Regions from separate parts of the Mesorhizobium sp. P2_A8 genome, predicted to be linked through region 2. Evidence: predicted binding sites of a transcription regulator. Region 2 holds the regulator's gene; each other region holds the start of a gene.
What was found. Region 2 encodes PhoB, which activates phosphate uptake and scavenging genes when phosphate is short. Its sites were predicted from a motif close to TGTCATNNANCTGTCAT; they were not measured.
Positions count from the first base shown of each region.

Region 1: a site for PhoB is predicted at 2,811-2,827, ahead of AC1D10_RS14640 (ceramide glucosyltransferase). Genes of this name have one in related genera too.
Region 3: a site for PhoB is predicted at 2,086-2,102, ahead of AC1D10_RS19375 (esterase-like activity of phytase family protein). Genes of this name have one in related genera too.
Region 4: a site for PhoB is predicted at 2,411-2,427, ahead of AC1D10_RS24605 (RNA degradosome polyphosphate kinase). Genes of this name have one in related genera too.

Region 1 is NZ_JBFUDB010000004.1:454,647-459,005, reverse strand. Features, by position in the region: gene AC1D10_RS14650 (2'-deoxycytidine 5'-triphosphate deaminase) at 1-83, opposite strand, end outside; SAM riboswitch at 221-298, shown strand; gene AC1D10_RS14645 (O-succinylhomoserine sulfhydrylase) at 356-1,543, shown strand; gene AC1D10_RS14640 (ceramide glucosyltransferase) at 1,558-2,709, opposite strand; gene apaG (Co2+/Mg2+ efflux protein ApaG) at 2,934-3,326, shown strand; gene AC1D10_RS14630 (Hsp33 family molecular chaperone) at 3,370-4,359, opposite strand, start outside.
Region 2 is NZ_JBFUDB010000001.1:1,121,050-1,125,408, forward strand. Features, by position in the region: gene pstA (phosphate ABC transporter permease PstA) at 1-79, shown strand, start outside; gene pstB (phosphate ABC transporter ATP-binding protein PstB) at 76-882, shown strand; gene phoU (phosphate signaling complex protein PhoU) at 908-1,615, shown strand; gene phoB (phosphate regulon transcriptional regulator PhoB) at 1,635-2,324, shown strand; gene AC1D10_RS05520 (ROK family protein) at 2,337-3,584, opposite strand; gene xylF (D-xylose ABC transporter substrate-binding protein) at 3,933-4,359, shown strand, end outside.
Region 3 is NZ_JBFUDB010000006.1:263,164-267,522, reverse strand. Features, by position in the region: gene AC1D10_RS19380 (GcvT family protein) at 1-1,906, opposite strand, end outside; gene AC1D10_RS19375 (esterase-like activity of phytase family protein) at 2,219-3,700, shown strand; gene AC1D10_RS19370 (L,D-transpeptidase) at 3,789-4,359, opposite strand, start outside.
Region 4 is NZ_JBFUDB010000008.1:362,720-367,078, reverse strand. Features, by position in the region: gene ppx (exopolyphosphatase) at 1-143, opposite strand, end outside; gene AC1D10_RS24605 (RNA degradosome polyphosphate kinase) at 143-2,344, opposite strand; gene AC1D10_RS24600 (zinc-finger domain-containing protein) at 2,490-2,735, shown strand; gene AC1D10_RS24595 (FAD-dependent monooxygenase) at 2,755-3,993, shown strand; gene AC1D10_RS24590 (TIGR02117 family protein) at 4,022-4,359, opposite strand, start outside.

The DNA.
Region 1 (4,359 bases), on a different contig from region 2:
TCGAGCGCGCGGGCCGACTTCAGCGCGCCGGACTGGAACAGCGCCGAAATGTCCTGATCGGGAAGAATGCCTGTCTGCCGCAAGGCTCCACTCCTAGGCCAGACGTTTTCTGATCGCAGGTTCCTGCCGCAAAACCGTGGAACACTTTTGCGGAACCTGCTTGGTACAAACCTCTTAATCAAGCCGGCAATTGACGCAAGCGTGGCGCGGGTTTAAAGGGTCGTTATCCCGTGGTGATTTGGCCGGTCGGCTTGCAGCCACGTTAAACAAGTCGCTAAAGGACCGTCGGGCCGCAAGGCCGTATGGACCGGTTGCGACTTTCGCGGCCGGTTTTTTTGTGTCTGGAACAAAAGCGATGAGCACCAAGAAGCGCAACTGGAAGCCTCAAACAGCACTCGTCCATAGCGGAACCCTGCGTTCCGGTTTCGGCGAAACCTCCGAGGCGATGTACCTGACCCAGGGCTATGTCTACGAAACGGCGCAGGCGGCGGAAGCCCGCTTCAAGGGCGAGGAGCCGGGCTTCATCTATTCGCGCTATGCCAATCCGACCGTCGACATGTTCGAAAAGCGCATGTGCGCGCTCGAAGGCGCCGAGGACGCGCGCGCCACGGCGTCCGGCATGGCGGCGGTGACCGCAGCCCTCCTGTGCAGCGCCAAGGCCGGCGACCATATCGTGGCGGCGCGCGCGCTGTTCGGCTCCTGCCGCTGGGTGGTCGAGACGCTGGCGCCGAGATACGGCATCGAGGCGACGCTGGTCGACGGCACCGACATCGCCAACTGGGAAAAGGCGGTCAAGCCGAACACCAAGCTGTTCTTCCTGGAAAGCCCGACCAACCCGACGCTGGAAGTGGTCGACATCGCTGCGGTTGCCTCGCTTGCCAATTCGATCGGCGCGCGGCTGATCGTCGACAATGTCTTTGCCACGCCCCTGCAACAGAAACCGCTGCAGCTCGGCGCGCACATCGTCGTCTATTCGGCGACCAAGCACATTGACGGCCAGGGCCGCTGTCTCGGCGGTGTCATCCTGTCGGACAAGAAATGGATCGACGAGAACCTGCACGACTATTTCCGCCACACCGGCCCCAGCCTGTCACCGTTCAATGCCTGGACACTGCTAAAGGGCCTGGAGACACTGCCGCTGCGCGTGCGCCAGCAGACGGAAAGCGCCGGCAAGATCGCGGATTTCCTGGCCGAGCGGCCCGAAATCGCCCGCGTCATCTATCCCGGCCGCGCCGACCACCCGCAGGCGGCCATCGTCAAGAAGCAGATGTCGGGCGGCTCGACGCTGATCTGCCTGGACGTCAAGGGCGGCAAGCAGGCGGCCTTCGCCTTGCAGAACGCCCTCGACATCGTGCTGATCTCCAACAATCTCGGTGACGCCAAGAGCCTGATCACCCATCCGGCAACGACGACGCACAAGAATCTGAGCGACGAGGCCCGCGCCGAGCTCGGCATCGGGCCGGGCACGCTCAGACTGTCGGTCGGCCTGGAGGATGCCGACGATCTTCTGGAAGACATCGAGCAGGCGCTGAAGGCCAAATAGGCGGCCTTTGGCTTTCAGGCGCCCGACGGCGTCTCTTCCAGTTCGGCCGCCTTGGTGCTGATGGTCATCGCGTTGCCGCGCCAGTCGACGGCGCCGCCGAGCCAGCCGCGCGCCCACATCGCAGGCAGGATCATGTCGCGCACCATGATCGCCGCGACCATGCGCGGCGACAGGTACCAGCCCTTGGACCTGGCAAGGACGCTCTCCGGAAGGTAGAAGGCCGCCAGCACGGCAATGGCGGTTGCCCAGAGGCTGACACCGGCGGCTGCCGCCGCAACCAGCGCAAGCACCAGCGGCACCACAGCGCCAGTCAGGATTTCGGGTGCGAAGAACAGCGGGAAGGTGACGCGGCGCAGCCGCGCCCAACGGGCCTGACGCGACCAGATCTCGCCAAACGTGCGCCGGCCGAGCGGTTGCTCGAAGGGCGCGGCGACGAGATTGACGCGCAGGCCAAGGCCATTGACCAGCTTGGTCGCGGCGGCGTCCTCGGCAATCTCGGCGGCCAGCGCACGGATGCCGCCGCTGGCGTCGAGCATCGGCTTGTTCCACAACATGCTCTTGCCCTGGGCAAAGCCGAGGCCAAGCGCATCGCCGGCATATTGCCAGCGCGCCTGCAACGTGTTGAGGAAGGCGCATTCGACTTCGGCCCAGAACCCGGCCGGCCGCGAGCCGATCGGCGTCGAGCAGACAAGGCCGGTATTTGGCCGCCACGCCGCCATCAGGTGCTGAATATAGTCTTTCGGCATCAACACGTTGGAATCGGCCAAGACAACCCAATCGTGGCGCGCCGCCTCCCAGCCCTTGACGCAATTGTTGAGCTTCGGATTGGCGCTGATACGGTCGTCGCCGATCAACAGCCGGGCCGGCACCCTGGGGAAACGGGCGATGGCGGCGCGGATCAGCCTGACCACCGGATCATCGGCATGGGCGACGCAGAAGATCAGCTCGTAGCGCGGCCAGTCGAGCGAGAAGGCACGCTCCAGCGTCTCCTGCGTGAACGGCTCGACGCCGCGCGACGGCACGACGATCGACACTGGCCGTGGCTTGCCGGCCGGCGGCGCGATGGTGCGGCGGCGCTTCAGACGCGAAGCGGCGAGCAGGATGCTGGCGAGGTTTGAGAGAATGAGGGCGATCGACAGCGAGGCGGTTATGAGCGTGAGTTCCATCGAGATCTGGTCACTCCAGAAAAGACGGCCCGCGTGATGGCCGTTTTCAACCGTTCGACAGAGCGCCGAGTCGCCCGCTTCGTGCACACCACCATTGTCATGTGTCACCTAAATGACATTCTTTGTCGGCACCTGCCTTTCAGGCCGGGCGCGACAGGACGCGCATGTTGACCTGCTCGCCCGGAGCGAGGACAGTTCGACTTGGATTGTTTTTGGAGCCGCTTATGTACCGCGCCGTGACGCGCAACATCGAAGTGCAGGTCAGGCCGTTCTATCTGGAGGACCGCTCGGATCCGTCCGAGAACCGCTATGTCTGGGGCTATCAGATAACGATCGACAACCAGTCGGACGATTTCGTGCAGCTGTTGTCTCGCTATTGGCACATCACCGACGGCACCGGCCGGGTCGAGGAAGTGCGCGGGCCGGGCGTGGTCGGCGACCAGCCCGAACTCAATCCCGGCGACAGCTATCAATACACGTCCGGTTGCCCGCTCTCGACACCGTCCGGCATCATGGTCGGGCACTACACCATGCGCAACAAGCGGGGCGAGACGTTCGACATCGCCATCCCCGCCTTTTCGCTTGATCTGCCGGGGACGCGGCGGACGGTGAATTAGTTCGCTCACCGGCCACGAAGCAGCCGGTGAGGCGTGTTATTCTCTACTGGGCCGCCGTAAATTCCGCTGGATCGAAGTCATATTGCTTCGAGCAGAATTCGCAGGCGACATGGATGCCGCCGTCTTCGGTGCTGTCCTTGATCTCCTGCGCCGAGAAGCCCTCGAGGATGCCGCGGATCTTGTCGCGCGAGCATGAGCACTGGTCGGCGACCGGAACGCCGCCGAAGACGCGCACGCCATGTTCGTGGAACAGCCTGTAGAGCAGCCGTTCGGCGCCGATCGTCGGGTCGATCAGTTCGGTCGGCTCTATGGTGCCGAGCAATGCCAACAGCTCCTGCCAGGAATTGTCGGCCGGATCGTGGATCTCCTCGCGTGGATCGCCATCGCCGCCCGGCAGGTCCGGAACGCGCATGCGCTCGGGCGACTGCGGCAGGAACTGCGCCAGGATGCCGCCGGCGCGCCATTGCTCACGGGCGCCGCCGACGCCTGGCGTCAACAGCTTGGCCACCGAGAGCCTGAGATCGGTCGGGATCTGCTCCGACTGACGGAAATAGGTGCGTGCCGCATCCTCCAGCGTTTCGCCGTCGAGCTGGACGATGCCCTGATAGCGCTGCGTGTGAGCGCCCTGGTCGATGGTCAGAGCCAGCACGCCGCTGCCGAGCAGGGTCTGCTGGGACGTCTCGCCCGCCGCGACCAGCGCCTCCAGCCGGTCCGCATCGAAGCGTGCATAGGCGCGCAGCGCCGAGGGCGTGGAAAAATCCGCGACCAGCATGTCGACCGGCCCGTCGGTGCGGGTCTGCAAGATGAACTTGCCCTCGAATTTGAGCGAGGTGCCAAGCAGGACCGTCAACACACAAGCTTCCGCCAGCAGGCGGGCGACCGGCTCGGGATAGTCGTGGCGGGTCAGGATTGCATCGAGCATCGGCCCGAGCTGAACTGTGCGGCCGCGCACATCGAGCGGACCGACCTCGAAAGGCACGACGTGATCGTCACCGGCGTAGCCGAATTCGCCGAGTTTGGGGTGATGTTCAGT
Region 2 (4,359 bases):
CGCACTCATCATCACATTGACGGTTCTCGCGCTCAGCATCTTTGCGCGCAGCCTGACAGGACGCAGAGAGGACAAATGAGCCAGATGTTGTCTCCAGACATGACGATCGCCGCCGAGGCAACCGCCAGCAAGGCCAAGATCGAAGTCAAGAACCTCAACTTCTACTACGGCCAGAGCAAGGCGCTGAAGGACATCACGCTGTCGTTGCCCGAGCGCAGCGTCACCGCCTTCATCGGTCCTTCGGGCTGTGGGAAGTCGACGCTGCTGCGCGTCTTCAACCGCATCTACGAACTCTATCCCAAGCAGACCGCCGAGGGTCAGGTGCTGCTCGACGGCCAGAACGTTCTGGACCGCTCGCAGGACCTCAACCTTTTGCGGACCAAGATCGGCATGGTGTTTCAGAAGCCGACGCCGTTCCCGATGTCGATCTATGAAAACATCGCCTTCGGTGTCAGGCTCTATGAGAAGCTCAGCAAGTCGGAGATGGACGGCCGCGTCGAGCAGGCGCTGAAGCGTGCGGCTCTGTGGACCGAGGTCAAGGACAAGCTCAACGCCAGCGGCCTCAGCCTCTCCGGTGGCCAGCAGCAGCGGCTCTGCATCGCCCGAACCGTGGCGGTGAAGCCGGAAGTCATCCTGCTCGACGAGCCGGCCTCGGCGCTTGACCCGCTGTCGACCGCCAAGATCGAAGAACTGATCGACGAGTTGCAAGCCGACTACACGATCGTCATCGTCACCCACAACATGCAGCAGGCGGCGCGCGTGTCGAAGCAGACCGCCTTCATGTATCTGGGCGAACTGGTCGAGTTCGACCGCACCGAGAAGATCTTCACGTCGCCCCGCGAGAAGCGCACGCAGGACTACATCACCGGCCGCTTCGGCTGAGCTCAGGCATACGAGGGACAGGATCATGGGCGAACACACAGTCGCTTCTTTCGACGAGGATCTCGGACAGATCAGCAGGCTCATCAGTGACATGGGCGATCTCGCCGGCTCGATGGTCGGTGGTGCCACCAAGGCGCTGCTGAATTCCGACAACGCGCTGGCACAGCGCGTTGTTTCAGACGACGCGATCATGGACGCGCGCCAGCGCGAGCTTGATGACCGCGCCATCACGCTGATCGCCAAGCGGCAGCCGATGGCCGACGATCTGCGCCATGTCGTCGGTTCGATCCGCATGGCCGGCGATCTCGAACGCATTGGCGACCTTGCCAAGAACATCGCCAAGCGCGTCGGCACCGTCGGCCTCAGCGTCACGCCGCGCGACCTGTCGCATTCCATTGACGGAATGGCGCAGCTGGTGCTGATCCAGGTGCAGGGTGTCATCGAGGAATATGCGGCGCGCGACGCCGCGGCCCTGGCGAAACTGCGCGCAGACGACGAGCGCATCGACGTCAAATACACCTCCGTGTTCCGCGAACTCCTGACCTACATGATGGAAGACCCGCGCAACATCACCGCCTGCACGCATCTTCTGTTCTGCGCCAAGAACCTCGAGCGGATCGGCGATCACGTCACCAACATCGCGGAGAATGCGTATTATGTTCTGACCGGTACGCAGTTGCCCGCCAATCGTCCGAAGCAGGACGAGACGGCAATGTCCGCGCCGGCGGCATGACGACAGGGGTGACCAGCCGATGATCGCGCCACGCATCATGGTGGTGGAGGACGAGGAGCCGCTCGGTGTGCTGCTCCGCTACAATCTGGAGTCCGAGGGTTACCAGGTCGAGGTGGTGACGCGCGGCGACGAGGCCGAGATCCGGTTGCAGGAGAACGTCCCCGACCTTCTGGTGCTCGACTGGATGGTGCCGGCGGTTTCCGGCATCGAACTCTGCCGCCGGCTAAGGATGCGTCCTGAGACCGAGCGGCTGCCGATCATCATGCTGACCGCGCGCGGCGAGGAAAGCGATCGTGTGCGTGGCCTCTCGACCGGCGCCGACGATTATCTGGTCAAGCCGTTCTCGACCCCCGAATTCATGGCCAGGGTCAAGGCGCTGCTGCGCCGCGCCAAGCCGGAAGTGCTGTCCAGCGTGCTCAAGGTCGGCGACATCGTGCTCGATCGTGAATCGCACCGGGTCTATCGCAAGAAGAGCGAGATCCGGCTCGGACCAACCGAGTTTCGCCTGCTCGAGTTCATGATGCGTCATCCCGGTCGGGTGTTTTCGCGCAGCCAGCTGCTAGACAATGTCTGGGGCGAGACGATCTACATCGACGAGCGCACGGTGGACGTGCATGTCGGCCGGCTGCGCAAGGCGGTCAACAATGGCCGCATGCCCGACGTCATCCGTACCATTCGTGGGGCGGGATACGCGATCAGGGAAGATTGACTCCCGTCTGATTCACGCGACGTTCTTGCCGACGATGCCGGATCTTGTGTGAGTGCCAAGCGCGAAAATTTCCTGGTCGACGAAGGTCAGTGCGCGCATGGCGCAGCCTTCGCGGATCAGTGGCAGTTCGTTCGGCTCGGTGTCGAAGGAAATCGATTTCGAGTGCTGGCCGCCTGCGGTCTGGGCAATCGCCTCGCGCAATGCCGGCTCGATCAGGTCGAAGGCCGCGGCGCTGACACCGACCATGGCGACCGGCGCCGGATCGATCAGCGCGAAGAGGCTGCCGAGACCGTAGCCGAGCGCTTCGCCGGCCTTGCGATAGGCCTCGCGCTCGGGTCCATCGCTTTCGCGGGCCGCGGTCGCCAGGGCGCGCATATCGGCGTCGCTGACATCGGCGACTGGTTCTGCGTCCTCACTCATCTGCCTTGCGTTGCGCCAGATGGCGTAGTTGCCGGCATAGGCCTCGACGCAGCCGCGCCGGCCGCAGCGGCACAGCGCGCCGTTCGGCCGATGGATCATGTGGCCGAACTCGCCGCCCGAAGAATGGGTACCGGTGAACAGTTCGCCCTTCAGCACCAGGCCCATGCCGATGCCGTGCGACAAAAGGATGGCGATGAAGTCGTCGCGGTAGCGATCAGGGTCGCGCCAGCGCAGCGCCACCGCCATCATGTTGCAGTCGTTCTCCATGGTGGCGGGAATGCCGAACTCGTCCTCGAGTATGTCGGCGAAGGCGATATCGGTGTGCGGCGTGATCGGCGACCACAACATGGCGCGGGCACGCGTGTCGGTGATGCCCTGGATCGCCAGCGCGATGCGGGCGACATTGCGGACGTCGAGATCGGGGTCTTCGAGGCGTCGCCGCACGATGGCGACGCATTCGCCGACCAGCGCGTCGCGCGACATGGTCAGCGTGTCGAGCCGGCGCTGTTCCTCGGCGATCACCTGGCCGGCATAGTCGATGACGGCGACGGAGAGGAAGTTCAGCGACAGCACCACGGTCATCACTGCCGCTGCTTCCGGATTGAGGCTGAGGCCGACCTGCGGCCGGCCGCGTTTGAGCGAGCCGGCCTCGCTCGGCTTGCTCTCGGCCAAGATGCCTTCGCCGATCAGGTCGGAGGAGATCGCCGATATGGTCGAGTGGCTGAGGCCTGTGGTCGCGGCGATCTCGGTGCGTGACGGCTGTCCGGCGCGACGCACGGCCGCAATCACCATCGCCCGGTTGCGACGGCGCAGATCGTCGTGGCGGATTCCGACCGACATGTTTTTTCACATCCTCCCGGTCGCTGCAGCCTTTCGTGCCCCCCGAAGGCTGTCAGCGAAGCCTGAAGCGCGAAGCACCTCAGGCACTTGTTTCCGCGCATGTCGCCCAAAACCGCTACGCACTTTTGGGCGACATGCGCTGATCAAATTCTGGCAGAAGCCTGCCATCCTGTCATTATTTATTCCGGGGCTCGAAAAAAATTCAGAGAGACATCAAAATCCATCAGAATCGATGTTGACAGCGTTCGGCTGTTGGATCAGTATTTTTTCGAGGCTCGAAAAAATAGAGCTTCTGTGCCGGCCTACGGGTCAGTTTGGTCGCGCCATACGCGGCGCAGGGAGGATAATATGAAAAGATTCACAGCCGCCATCCTGGCGGGTGTCGCCATGTCGCTGACGCTCGTGTCGGTCGCGCAGGCGAAGGACAAGGTCATCGGCGTGTCGTGGTCCAACTTCCAGGAAGAGCGCTGGAAGACCGACGAGGCCGCCATGAAGACGGCGATCGAGGCCGCCGGCGACAAGTACATCTCCGCAGACGCACAGTCCAATCCCGGCAAGCAGCTCACCGATGTCGAGAGCCTGATCTCGCAGGGCGCCAATTCGCTGATCATCCTGGCGCAGGATGCCTCGGCCATCGGCCCGGCGGTGCAGAAGGCGCTGGACGAAGGCATTCCGGTCGTCGGCTATGATCGGCTGATCGAGAACAAGGACGTCTTCTATCTGACCTTCGACAACAAGGAAGTCGGCCGCATGCAGGCCCGCGAAGTGTTCAAGG
Region 3 (4,359 bases), on a different contig from region 2:
TCATGGGGCAACTGATCTCGAAGCCGAGCTCGCCGGCGATCGAGAGGCGGGCAACCCGCGCCTGCACCATGCCGATGTCGAATGAGCCGCAGCCCATGAACGGCAGCGCCTCAGCCGATATGTCCTGATGAGTCGTGCGCTCCAGGATTTTGCGCGCGTTCGGCCCGGTCAGCAGGAAGCCGCTCATCGTGTCGGAAAGGTCTGTGACCGTGACGCCCTCCGCCACATGGGCCTCGAACCAGCGCATGTGGAATTCTCTGAGATAATAGGAGCCCATCAGCCAATAGTCGCCACCGCCCCAGTTGAAGACGGTGAGGTCGCCCTTCAGCCGTCCATCGTAGCCGAGCATCGGCGCCAGCCTCGCTTGTCCCGGCTTTGGCAGCCTGCAGGCAAGCAGGCGGTCAAGCCATGCTTCAGCGCCGGGCCCCGAGACCGCGTAGCGCGCATAAGCCGAGATATCGACCAGACCCGCCGCCCGCCGCACCTGCAGCGCCTCGTCGCCGACGATATCGAAGGCGTTGGAGCGTTTCAGCGCGGTGTTCTCGCGAAATCCCATCGGCGCGAAATAGGCCGGGATTTCCAGCCCCCAGGACGCCGTCCATTCGCACCCCGCCGCCGTCATGCCGTCATAGGCGCCGGGGCGTTTCAAGGGCCGGCCGGCGGGCAGCCGCTCATTGGGAAAGGTCATGACGAAACGGCGCGAATAGAACTGGCGCGTCGTCTGCCTGAGATATTCGCGGTTGGCGGCGAAGGCGCCATAGCGGGCGATGTCCATGCCGAAGATGTCGGCCTGCGGCTCGCCATAAATCATCCACTCGGCCAGCGACTTGCCGACGCCGCCGCCCTGGCTGAAGCCGGCCATGACGCCACACGCAACCCAGTAGTTCTTCAGTCCGCGCACCGGCCCGACGATCGGATTGCCGTCGGGGGTAAAGGTGAAGGCGCCGTTGACCCATTTGCGGATACCGGCCGTCCTCAGGCACGGAAAGCGCTCATAGGCCTTGGACAGTTCCGGGCTGATGCGGTCGATGTCTTCGGGGATCAGTTCGATGCCGTAATCCCATGGCGCGCCATCCATGTTCCAATGCTTCGGGTTCTGCTCGTAGACGCCGAGCAGCACGCCCTTGCGCTCTTGCCTGAGGTAGGAAAAGCCGTCGAGATCGACCGCAAGCCCGAGTTCCTTGTCGAGGGCGGCAACCTCGGGAATGTCCTCGGTGATGAAATAATGGTGCTCCATCGGCGTCACCGGCAAGTCGACGCCTGCCATTCGGCCGAGCTGCTTTGCCCACAGCCCGCCAGCGTTGACGACATGTTCCGCGATGATGGTGCCTTGCTCGGTGAGGACGTCCCAGCGCCCGTCGGCACGCGCCTTCAGTTCGACGACCCGATTGCGCAAAATGATATCGGCGCCACGCTTTTTCGCTGCACCGGCATAGGCATGCGTCGTTCCATAAGGGTCGAGATGGCCTTCGTTGGAATCGTAGAGGCCGCCGAGTACGTCGCTGACATCGACGATCGGGCAGATCTCCTTGATCTCTTCCGGCGTCACCAGGCGAGCCGTTTCGATGCCGACCGACTGGAACACGGCCCAGGCCGATTTCAGCCATTCCCAGCGCTGGGGATCGCTGGCCATGTTGACGCCGCCCGTCATGTGCAGGCCCGCGTTCTGGCCGGATTCGGCCTCGATCTCGCGATAGAGCTTGATGGTGTAGTCCTGCAGCGCCGCGACGTTGGGATCGGCATTGAGTGCGTGGAACCCGGCCGCCGCGTGCCAGGTCGAACCGGCCGTCAGTTCGGCCCGCTCGATCAGCGCCACATCGCTCCAGCCGAACCGTGTCAGATGATAGAGCACCGAGGCTCCGACCACGCCACCCCCGATGACGACTGCGCGGTAGTGCGACTTCAAGGCTTCCCCTCCACGGTTGGTCCGAAGGCTGCACCTTATATCTACTGGACATAAGTGTCTAGTGCGTTGCGAACACACCGCGCTTCGTAGACCTGATGTGTGATGGGGCGATCAATTCTTTCGCGCGGCCACGCGTTTTTATCGGCGTGCGAAGAAGCCGACGGGCGGGCACCGCCCGCTGTCACGCAAGCATCATGTTCGCGCCGTAGACCGCTTTTCGGGGAGGCGCGCGCGGCATCATCGATGCCCCACCTCTTTCAGACTTTCGTCCATCGGCCGCTCCGGCATGCTTTGTCACAAAGAGGATTGTCCATGAAACACCCGTACCGAACCGCGTCGCTAGGCGTCGCGCTGGCATTGTTCACCGCCTTGACGGCGGCGCTCGCCAACAGCACCGCGACCGTCGGCGGCACCAGCTTCGTCAACAAGGGACTGGTCGGCGTCGGCCGCATCCCGGCCAGCCAGAAGGACAAGTTCGGCGAGACGTTTGGCTCCGGCTCCGGCATGGCGATCGACACCGCCGGCTGGACGCATGGCGCCGACGGCTACAAGGGTTCGCTCTGGCTGCTGCCGGACCGCGGCTACAATGTCGTCGGCACCACCGATTACCGGCCACGCCTCAACACCATCGGCATCGAGTTCGCACCGGTCGCGCCAGGCGCGGCACCCGCTGCCGGCAAGGAGCAGTCCGGCGTCAAGGCAACACTCGCCGACACCATGCTCTTGACCGACGACAAGGGCGCCGACGCCACCGGCCTCGACCCGCTCAACGGTGTGCGCGCAGCAAGCGGCGACATGCCGATCCTGCCCGAGGCCAACGGCAAGCTCGCTCTCGACAACGAGGCGATCGTGCGGCTGCCCGACGGCTCGATGTTCATCTCCGACGAATACGGCCCGAACATCTACCGCTTCTCGGCCGACGGCCATTTGCTGTCGGCGACGCAGCCGCCGGCTGCCCTGGTGCCGATGCGGCACGGCACGCCGAACTTCGCCTCCGACAATCCGGGGCCTGGTGCGGCCGAGCCCTATCCGAAGGATCCCGACACCGGCCGCCAGAACAACCAGGGCCTCGAAGGCATGGCGATGACGCCGGACGGCAAGTTCCTGATCGCCGTGCTGCAGTCGGCGCCCCGGCAGGATGGCGGCGATTCCGGCGCGACGCGCCAGAACACACGCGCGCTGGTTTATGACGCTTCCGACCTCGCCCATCTCAAGCTGGCGCATGAATATGTCGTGCCTCTGCCGGTGTTCAAGGATGCCAAGGGCAAGACCAAGGTGGCGGCGCAAAGCGAGATCGTGGCCCTTTCGGACCTGACATTCCTGATGCTGACCCGCGACAGCGGCAACGGCCAGGGGTTGAAGGGCGACACCTCGCTGCTTCGCCAGATCAACATCGTCGATCTCTCCGCCGCGACCGACATCGCCGGTGGCGCCTTCGACGCCGCCGACAAGCCGGTGGCGCCCAAGGGCGTGCTCGACCCATCGGTTACGCCGGCCAAACTGACGCCGTTCATCGACCTAAACGACAAGGGCGAGCTTGGCCGCTTCGGCCTGCACAACGGCGCGCCGAACGACAAGAACAACCTCTCGGAAAAGTGGGAGGCGATGTCGTTGGTCAGCGTGCTCGATCCGAAGCTGCCCGACGACTATTTCCTGTTCGTTGCCAACGACAACGACTTCCTCACCCAGGACGGCTTCCAGGTCGGCGCGCCCTACAAGGCCGAGGACGGCGCCGATGTCGACACCATGTTCCTGGTCTATCAGGTCACGCTTCCCGGCCTCGCCAGGAAGTAATCGCACACACCCTTGCGGACGCACCAACCGCGTCCGCAAGGGTGCATCTCGATTCGGTCTGCGAGCGTTCTACAGATCGTGAAGGGACTTACTTCAATATCTCCGCGTCCCTTGGTACGCCCGCATCGATCGGCTCAGCTGTCCTGTTCGACACGGCAGTGATCTTCGCGGCGGCCGACAGGTTCGCGCGAACGAAGACCGGCGCGACGCTGTTGACGCGGCTGTAGAGGTCGATGATGTCCTGGTTCATGAAGCGCACACAGCCGGATGAAGCGTTCTTCCCGATGGAATCCCACTCCGGCGTGCCGTGCAGCCGGTACATCGTGTCCTTGCCGTCGCGGAAGAGATACAGCGCCCGGGCACCTAGCGGGCTCTGCGGGCCAGGCGGCATGCCGTCCTTGTATTTCGCCAGTTCCGGCCGGCGCTGGATCATTTCCGGCGGCGGCGTCCAGACCGGCCACTTCTTCCTCGCCTGAACAACGGCGCTGCCGGTCCATCCGAAGCCGGCCTTGCCGAGGCTGACGCCATAGCGGATAGCCTTGCCGCCGTCGCGCACCAGATAGAGAAAGTGCTCGGAGACATCGACGACGATCGTGCCGGGTTTTTCCCCCGTCGGGTCGGACACGACCTGGCGCACGAACTTCGGATCGATCTTGGCT
Region 4 (4,359 bases), on a different contig from region 2:
CCGGCCAGCATCTTTTCGTTGAACAGCATGGTCGGCGAGCGCGCCAGCCCCTCATAGACGACGAGGCGGATCGAGTTCGACCCGATGTCGATGATGGACAGCGGTCGGCGGTCCTGCAACCGGCCCTGGGAATCGGACAGCATCAGCTGGACGCTGCGGCGTTCTTCTTGCGGCGCTTGAACTGCGCGATGCGCTTGGGCGCATGCGACTTCAGCGCGTCACCCCGTCCGGACAGGCTCGGATTGGTCATGAAATATTCCTGCGCGTTGAACGGTTCCTCGCCCTCCTCCAGCACGACGCGCCGGGAGGTTCCATCAGCCAATACGTCGAAACTTTGCTGATTGTCCATGATGTTGCCCAGCATGATCTGGCCCAGGATCTGTTCATGCACAGTTGGATTGGTGATCGGCACCATGGTCTCGACCCGACGGTCGAGATTGCGCGGCATGAGGTCGGCCGAAGAGATGTAGACTATCGCGCCGTCCGACGGCAGCCCATGGCCATTTCCGAAGCAATAGATGCGGCTGTGTTCGAGAAAACGGCCGACAATCGATTTCACACGAATGTTTTCCGACAGGCCCGGCACCTGAGGCCGCAGGCAGCAGATGCCGCGCACGACGAGGTCGATCTCGACGCCGGCACGGCCGGCGTCATAGAGCGCATCGATGATGATCGGATCGACAAGCGCGTTCATCTTCATCCAGATGCGCGCCGGCCTCCCCTCCACCGCATGGGCGATCTCGTCGGCAATATGCTTCAAGATGCGGCTTCTCAGCGTGAACGGCGAGATCGCCAGCCGCATTTCATCCGTCGGCTCGGCATAGCCGGTGATGAAATTGAACAGTTGGGCGACATCGCGGGCGATCGTCGGATCGGTGGTGAAGAAGGACAGATCGGTGTAGATGCGCGCGGTGACCGGATGGTAGTTGCCGGTGCCGAGATGCACGTAATTGCGCAGCTTGCCGTCCTCCCGCCGCACCACCAGCGACATTTTCGCATGGGTTTTCAGCTCAAGGAAGCCGAACACGACCTGCACGCCGGCGCGCTCCAGGTCGCGCGCCCAGCGGATGTTGGCTTCCTCGTCGAAACGCGCCTTGAGCTCAACCAGCGCGGTGACCGACTTGCCGGCCTCGGCCGCGTCGACCAGCGCGCGCACGATCGGGCTGTCGTTTGACGTGCGGTACAGCGTCTGCTTGATCGCCACCACTTCCGGATCGGCCATCGCCTGGCGGAGGAACTGCACCACCACGTCGAAAGATTCGTAGGGATGATGGACGACGATGTCCTTCTCGCGGATTGCGGCAAAACAGTCGCCGCCATGCTCGCGGATGCGCTCGGGGAAGCGCGGATTGTAAGGCGTGAATTTGAGGTCGTCGCGGGGGACGGCGACGATCTCGGAAATCTGGCTGAGCGCCAGCGGCCCGGTCAGGACGCTGATGCGGCTCGACGACACGCCAAGCTCGCCGGCAACGAACTCACGCAATTCGCCAGGCATCAGTCTGTCGAATTCGATGCGGATCACCGAACCGCGGCGGCGCCGCTTCAGCGCTGTCTCGAACAGGCGCACCAGATCCTCGGATTCCTCCTCGACCTCGATATCACTGTCACGGATGATGCGGAATGTGCCTGAGCCCTTGACCTCGTAGCCGGGGAACAGCTTGCCGATGTAGAGGCCGACCGCCTCTTCCAGCGGGATGAAGCGGACATGGTGCTTGCGATCCGGCAGACGGATGAAGCGCTTCAGCGCCACCGGCAGGCGCAGCAGCGCGCTCATCTCCTCGCCGTTCTTACGATGGCGCAATTGCAGCGCCATCGAGAAGCCGAGATTGGGAATGAACGGGAACGGATGCGCCGGGTCGATCGACAGCGGGGTGAGCACCGGAAACACCTGCTCCTGAAAATGGTCTTCCAGCCAGACCTTTTCGTCCTTGGTCAGCGCATCGCGGGTGATGCTCTCGATGCCTTCCTTGTTGAGCAGCACGGTGAGCGCCGAAAGGCTCTTCTGTTGGTCTTCCTGCAGCCGCTCGACCTCCCGCAGCAGCTGTTCGAGCTGCTGTTCGGGGGTTCGGCCGTCGGGGCTCTTCAGCGTGATGCCCTCGCGCACCTGGCCGGCAAGACCGGCGACGCGGACCATGAAGAACTCATCGAGATTAGCCGCCGAGATCGACAGGAAGCGGACGCGCTCGAGCAGCGGATGATTGAGATTCAGCGATTCCTCGAGAACGCGCCGGTTGAACTGCAGCCAGGAAAACTCCCGGTTAACAAAGCGATCCGGGTTGCCGCCCTCCGGGCGAACCACCTCGATATTCACGAATTCGCTCTGCACCGGCTTCAGTTCGTTCATGATTCCCGTTCTTCCCCGCAACCGCTCGCCGGTTAACCGGCTTAACTTATCCTCTGACAGGCTTTTGCGACAGTTTGATTTCATCGAACTTGCAAAGAGACCGGTTATGATCCAGATGCAGAGAGACTGCATTAAGGAGACGACGATGGCAGGCGGTTCCATTCCCCATTTTCAGAACGATGCGGGCCACCCGGCAATCGACATCGGCGTCAAGGAATTCATGTGCACGGGCGCCAACCCGCCTTTCGACCATCCACACGTGTTTCTCGACATGGGCGACGACAATGAAAAAGTCTGCCCCTATTGCTCGACGCTCTACCGCTATTCGCCAAAGCTGAAGGCGACGGAAACGCTGCCGGCCGGCTGCACCTACATCGACCAGGCTGCCTGATTCTTTCGCGACAAGCCCAATGGACGACACGCGGTCCCGGCAAGTCGTTATCGCCGGGGCCGGCGTTGCCGGGCTAACCGCTGCCGTTGCTTTCGCCGAACGCGGCTACCTTGTGCAGGTGTTCGAACAGGCGCAGCGCCTGGAAGCGGCCGGCGCCGGCATCCAGCTTTCTCCCAACGCAACACGCATCCTTCGCCAGCTTGGGGTGCTCGACCGACTGCTGCCGGCAGCGGTGCGGCCGGAAGCCGTGGTACTGAAGGACGCCGCAACGTTGCGCGAACTGGCACGTGTGCCGCTCGGACAAGCCGCCGAAGCCCGCTGGCAGGCACCCTATCTCGTCGCCCACAGGGCCGACCTGCAGAGCGCCCTGACTGCGCGCGTTGCCGAGATGCCGAACATTCTTCTGACCACCGGCGCGCAGGTCAGCAGCATTGCCAAAGGCACCCATGGTGTCACCGTGGCTGCCGAGATGGCTGGCGAAACAGTCGAGGCCGGGGGCTTGCTGCTGGTCGGCGCCGATGGCGTCTGGTCATCGCTGCGCGGGCTTGTCGACACAACCAAAGGGCCGGCGTCGCCAAGAAGCCACTTTTCGGGCGAGCTGGCCTGGCGCGCAACCATTCCGGCCGACAGCGCTGCCGGACAAGCCTTTGCCGCGATCGGTGCCACCAATTGCGTCACCACCTTCCTGCATCCCGGCTTCCACATGGTCGCCTATCCCGTCAGCAAAGGCGCTGCCTTCAATCTTGCCGCCTTCACCAAGGGCGAACGCATTGCCGAGGGCTGGTCCGGCAACGCCGACACCAGGATCTTGACCGGTGCCCTGCGCGGTACGGCGGCCGCGCTCGCCCATCTGGTCGAGGAAGCCGGCCCGTGGACGGCGTGGCCGATCCATACGGTCGACAGAAAACAACCTTGGACGACCGATGGCATGGCGCTGATCGGCGATGCCGCGCATGCGATGACGCCGTTCGCGGCGCAAGGTGCCGCCATGGCGATCGAGGATGCGGCGATGCTTGCCGATGTCGTTGCCGACTTCCCCGCCGACCCGGCACAAAGCCTTCAAATCTGGGAGAACCTGCGACGGTCGCGCGTCGCCAAGGTCGCTCGTCGCGGCGCCGTCAATCGCCTTGCCTGGCATGCCGCGGGTCCAGTGGCTATCGCGCGCAACCTGTTCCTGAAGATGCGCTCGTCGGACAAACTCGCCGCCGATCTGGATTGGCTTTATGGCTGGCAACCGCAGAAAATCATCCGACGCTGAAGGCCTGGAGCCGGCCAGTGGAAGAGAGCTAATTGTAAAGCCGCATCGACAGGCCGAGCGAAGCCGGCAGCGGGTTCCACCATCCGGTGCGCAGGCCGGCGGTGCGCAATGCCGCCGCCGTCCAGGTGTTGCAGCCGACCAGCGCGTTGAAATGGCCGTTGGCTTCGTAGAAACCGTCGAACCTGGAATAGGCCGCGTCCGGAACAACAATCGGGCCTTTCGGCCCGCGCTGGAAACTTGCATCGATGAAATCGAGCAGCGCCGCAAAACGCGCCTCGCCGATGTCGAAGCCGGCAACCTCCGGATGCGGTTCGGCGATGTCACCGGCGACATCGACATGCATGACCGACGCGTCGAGGGTCAGCG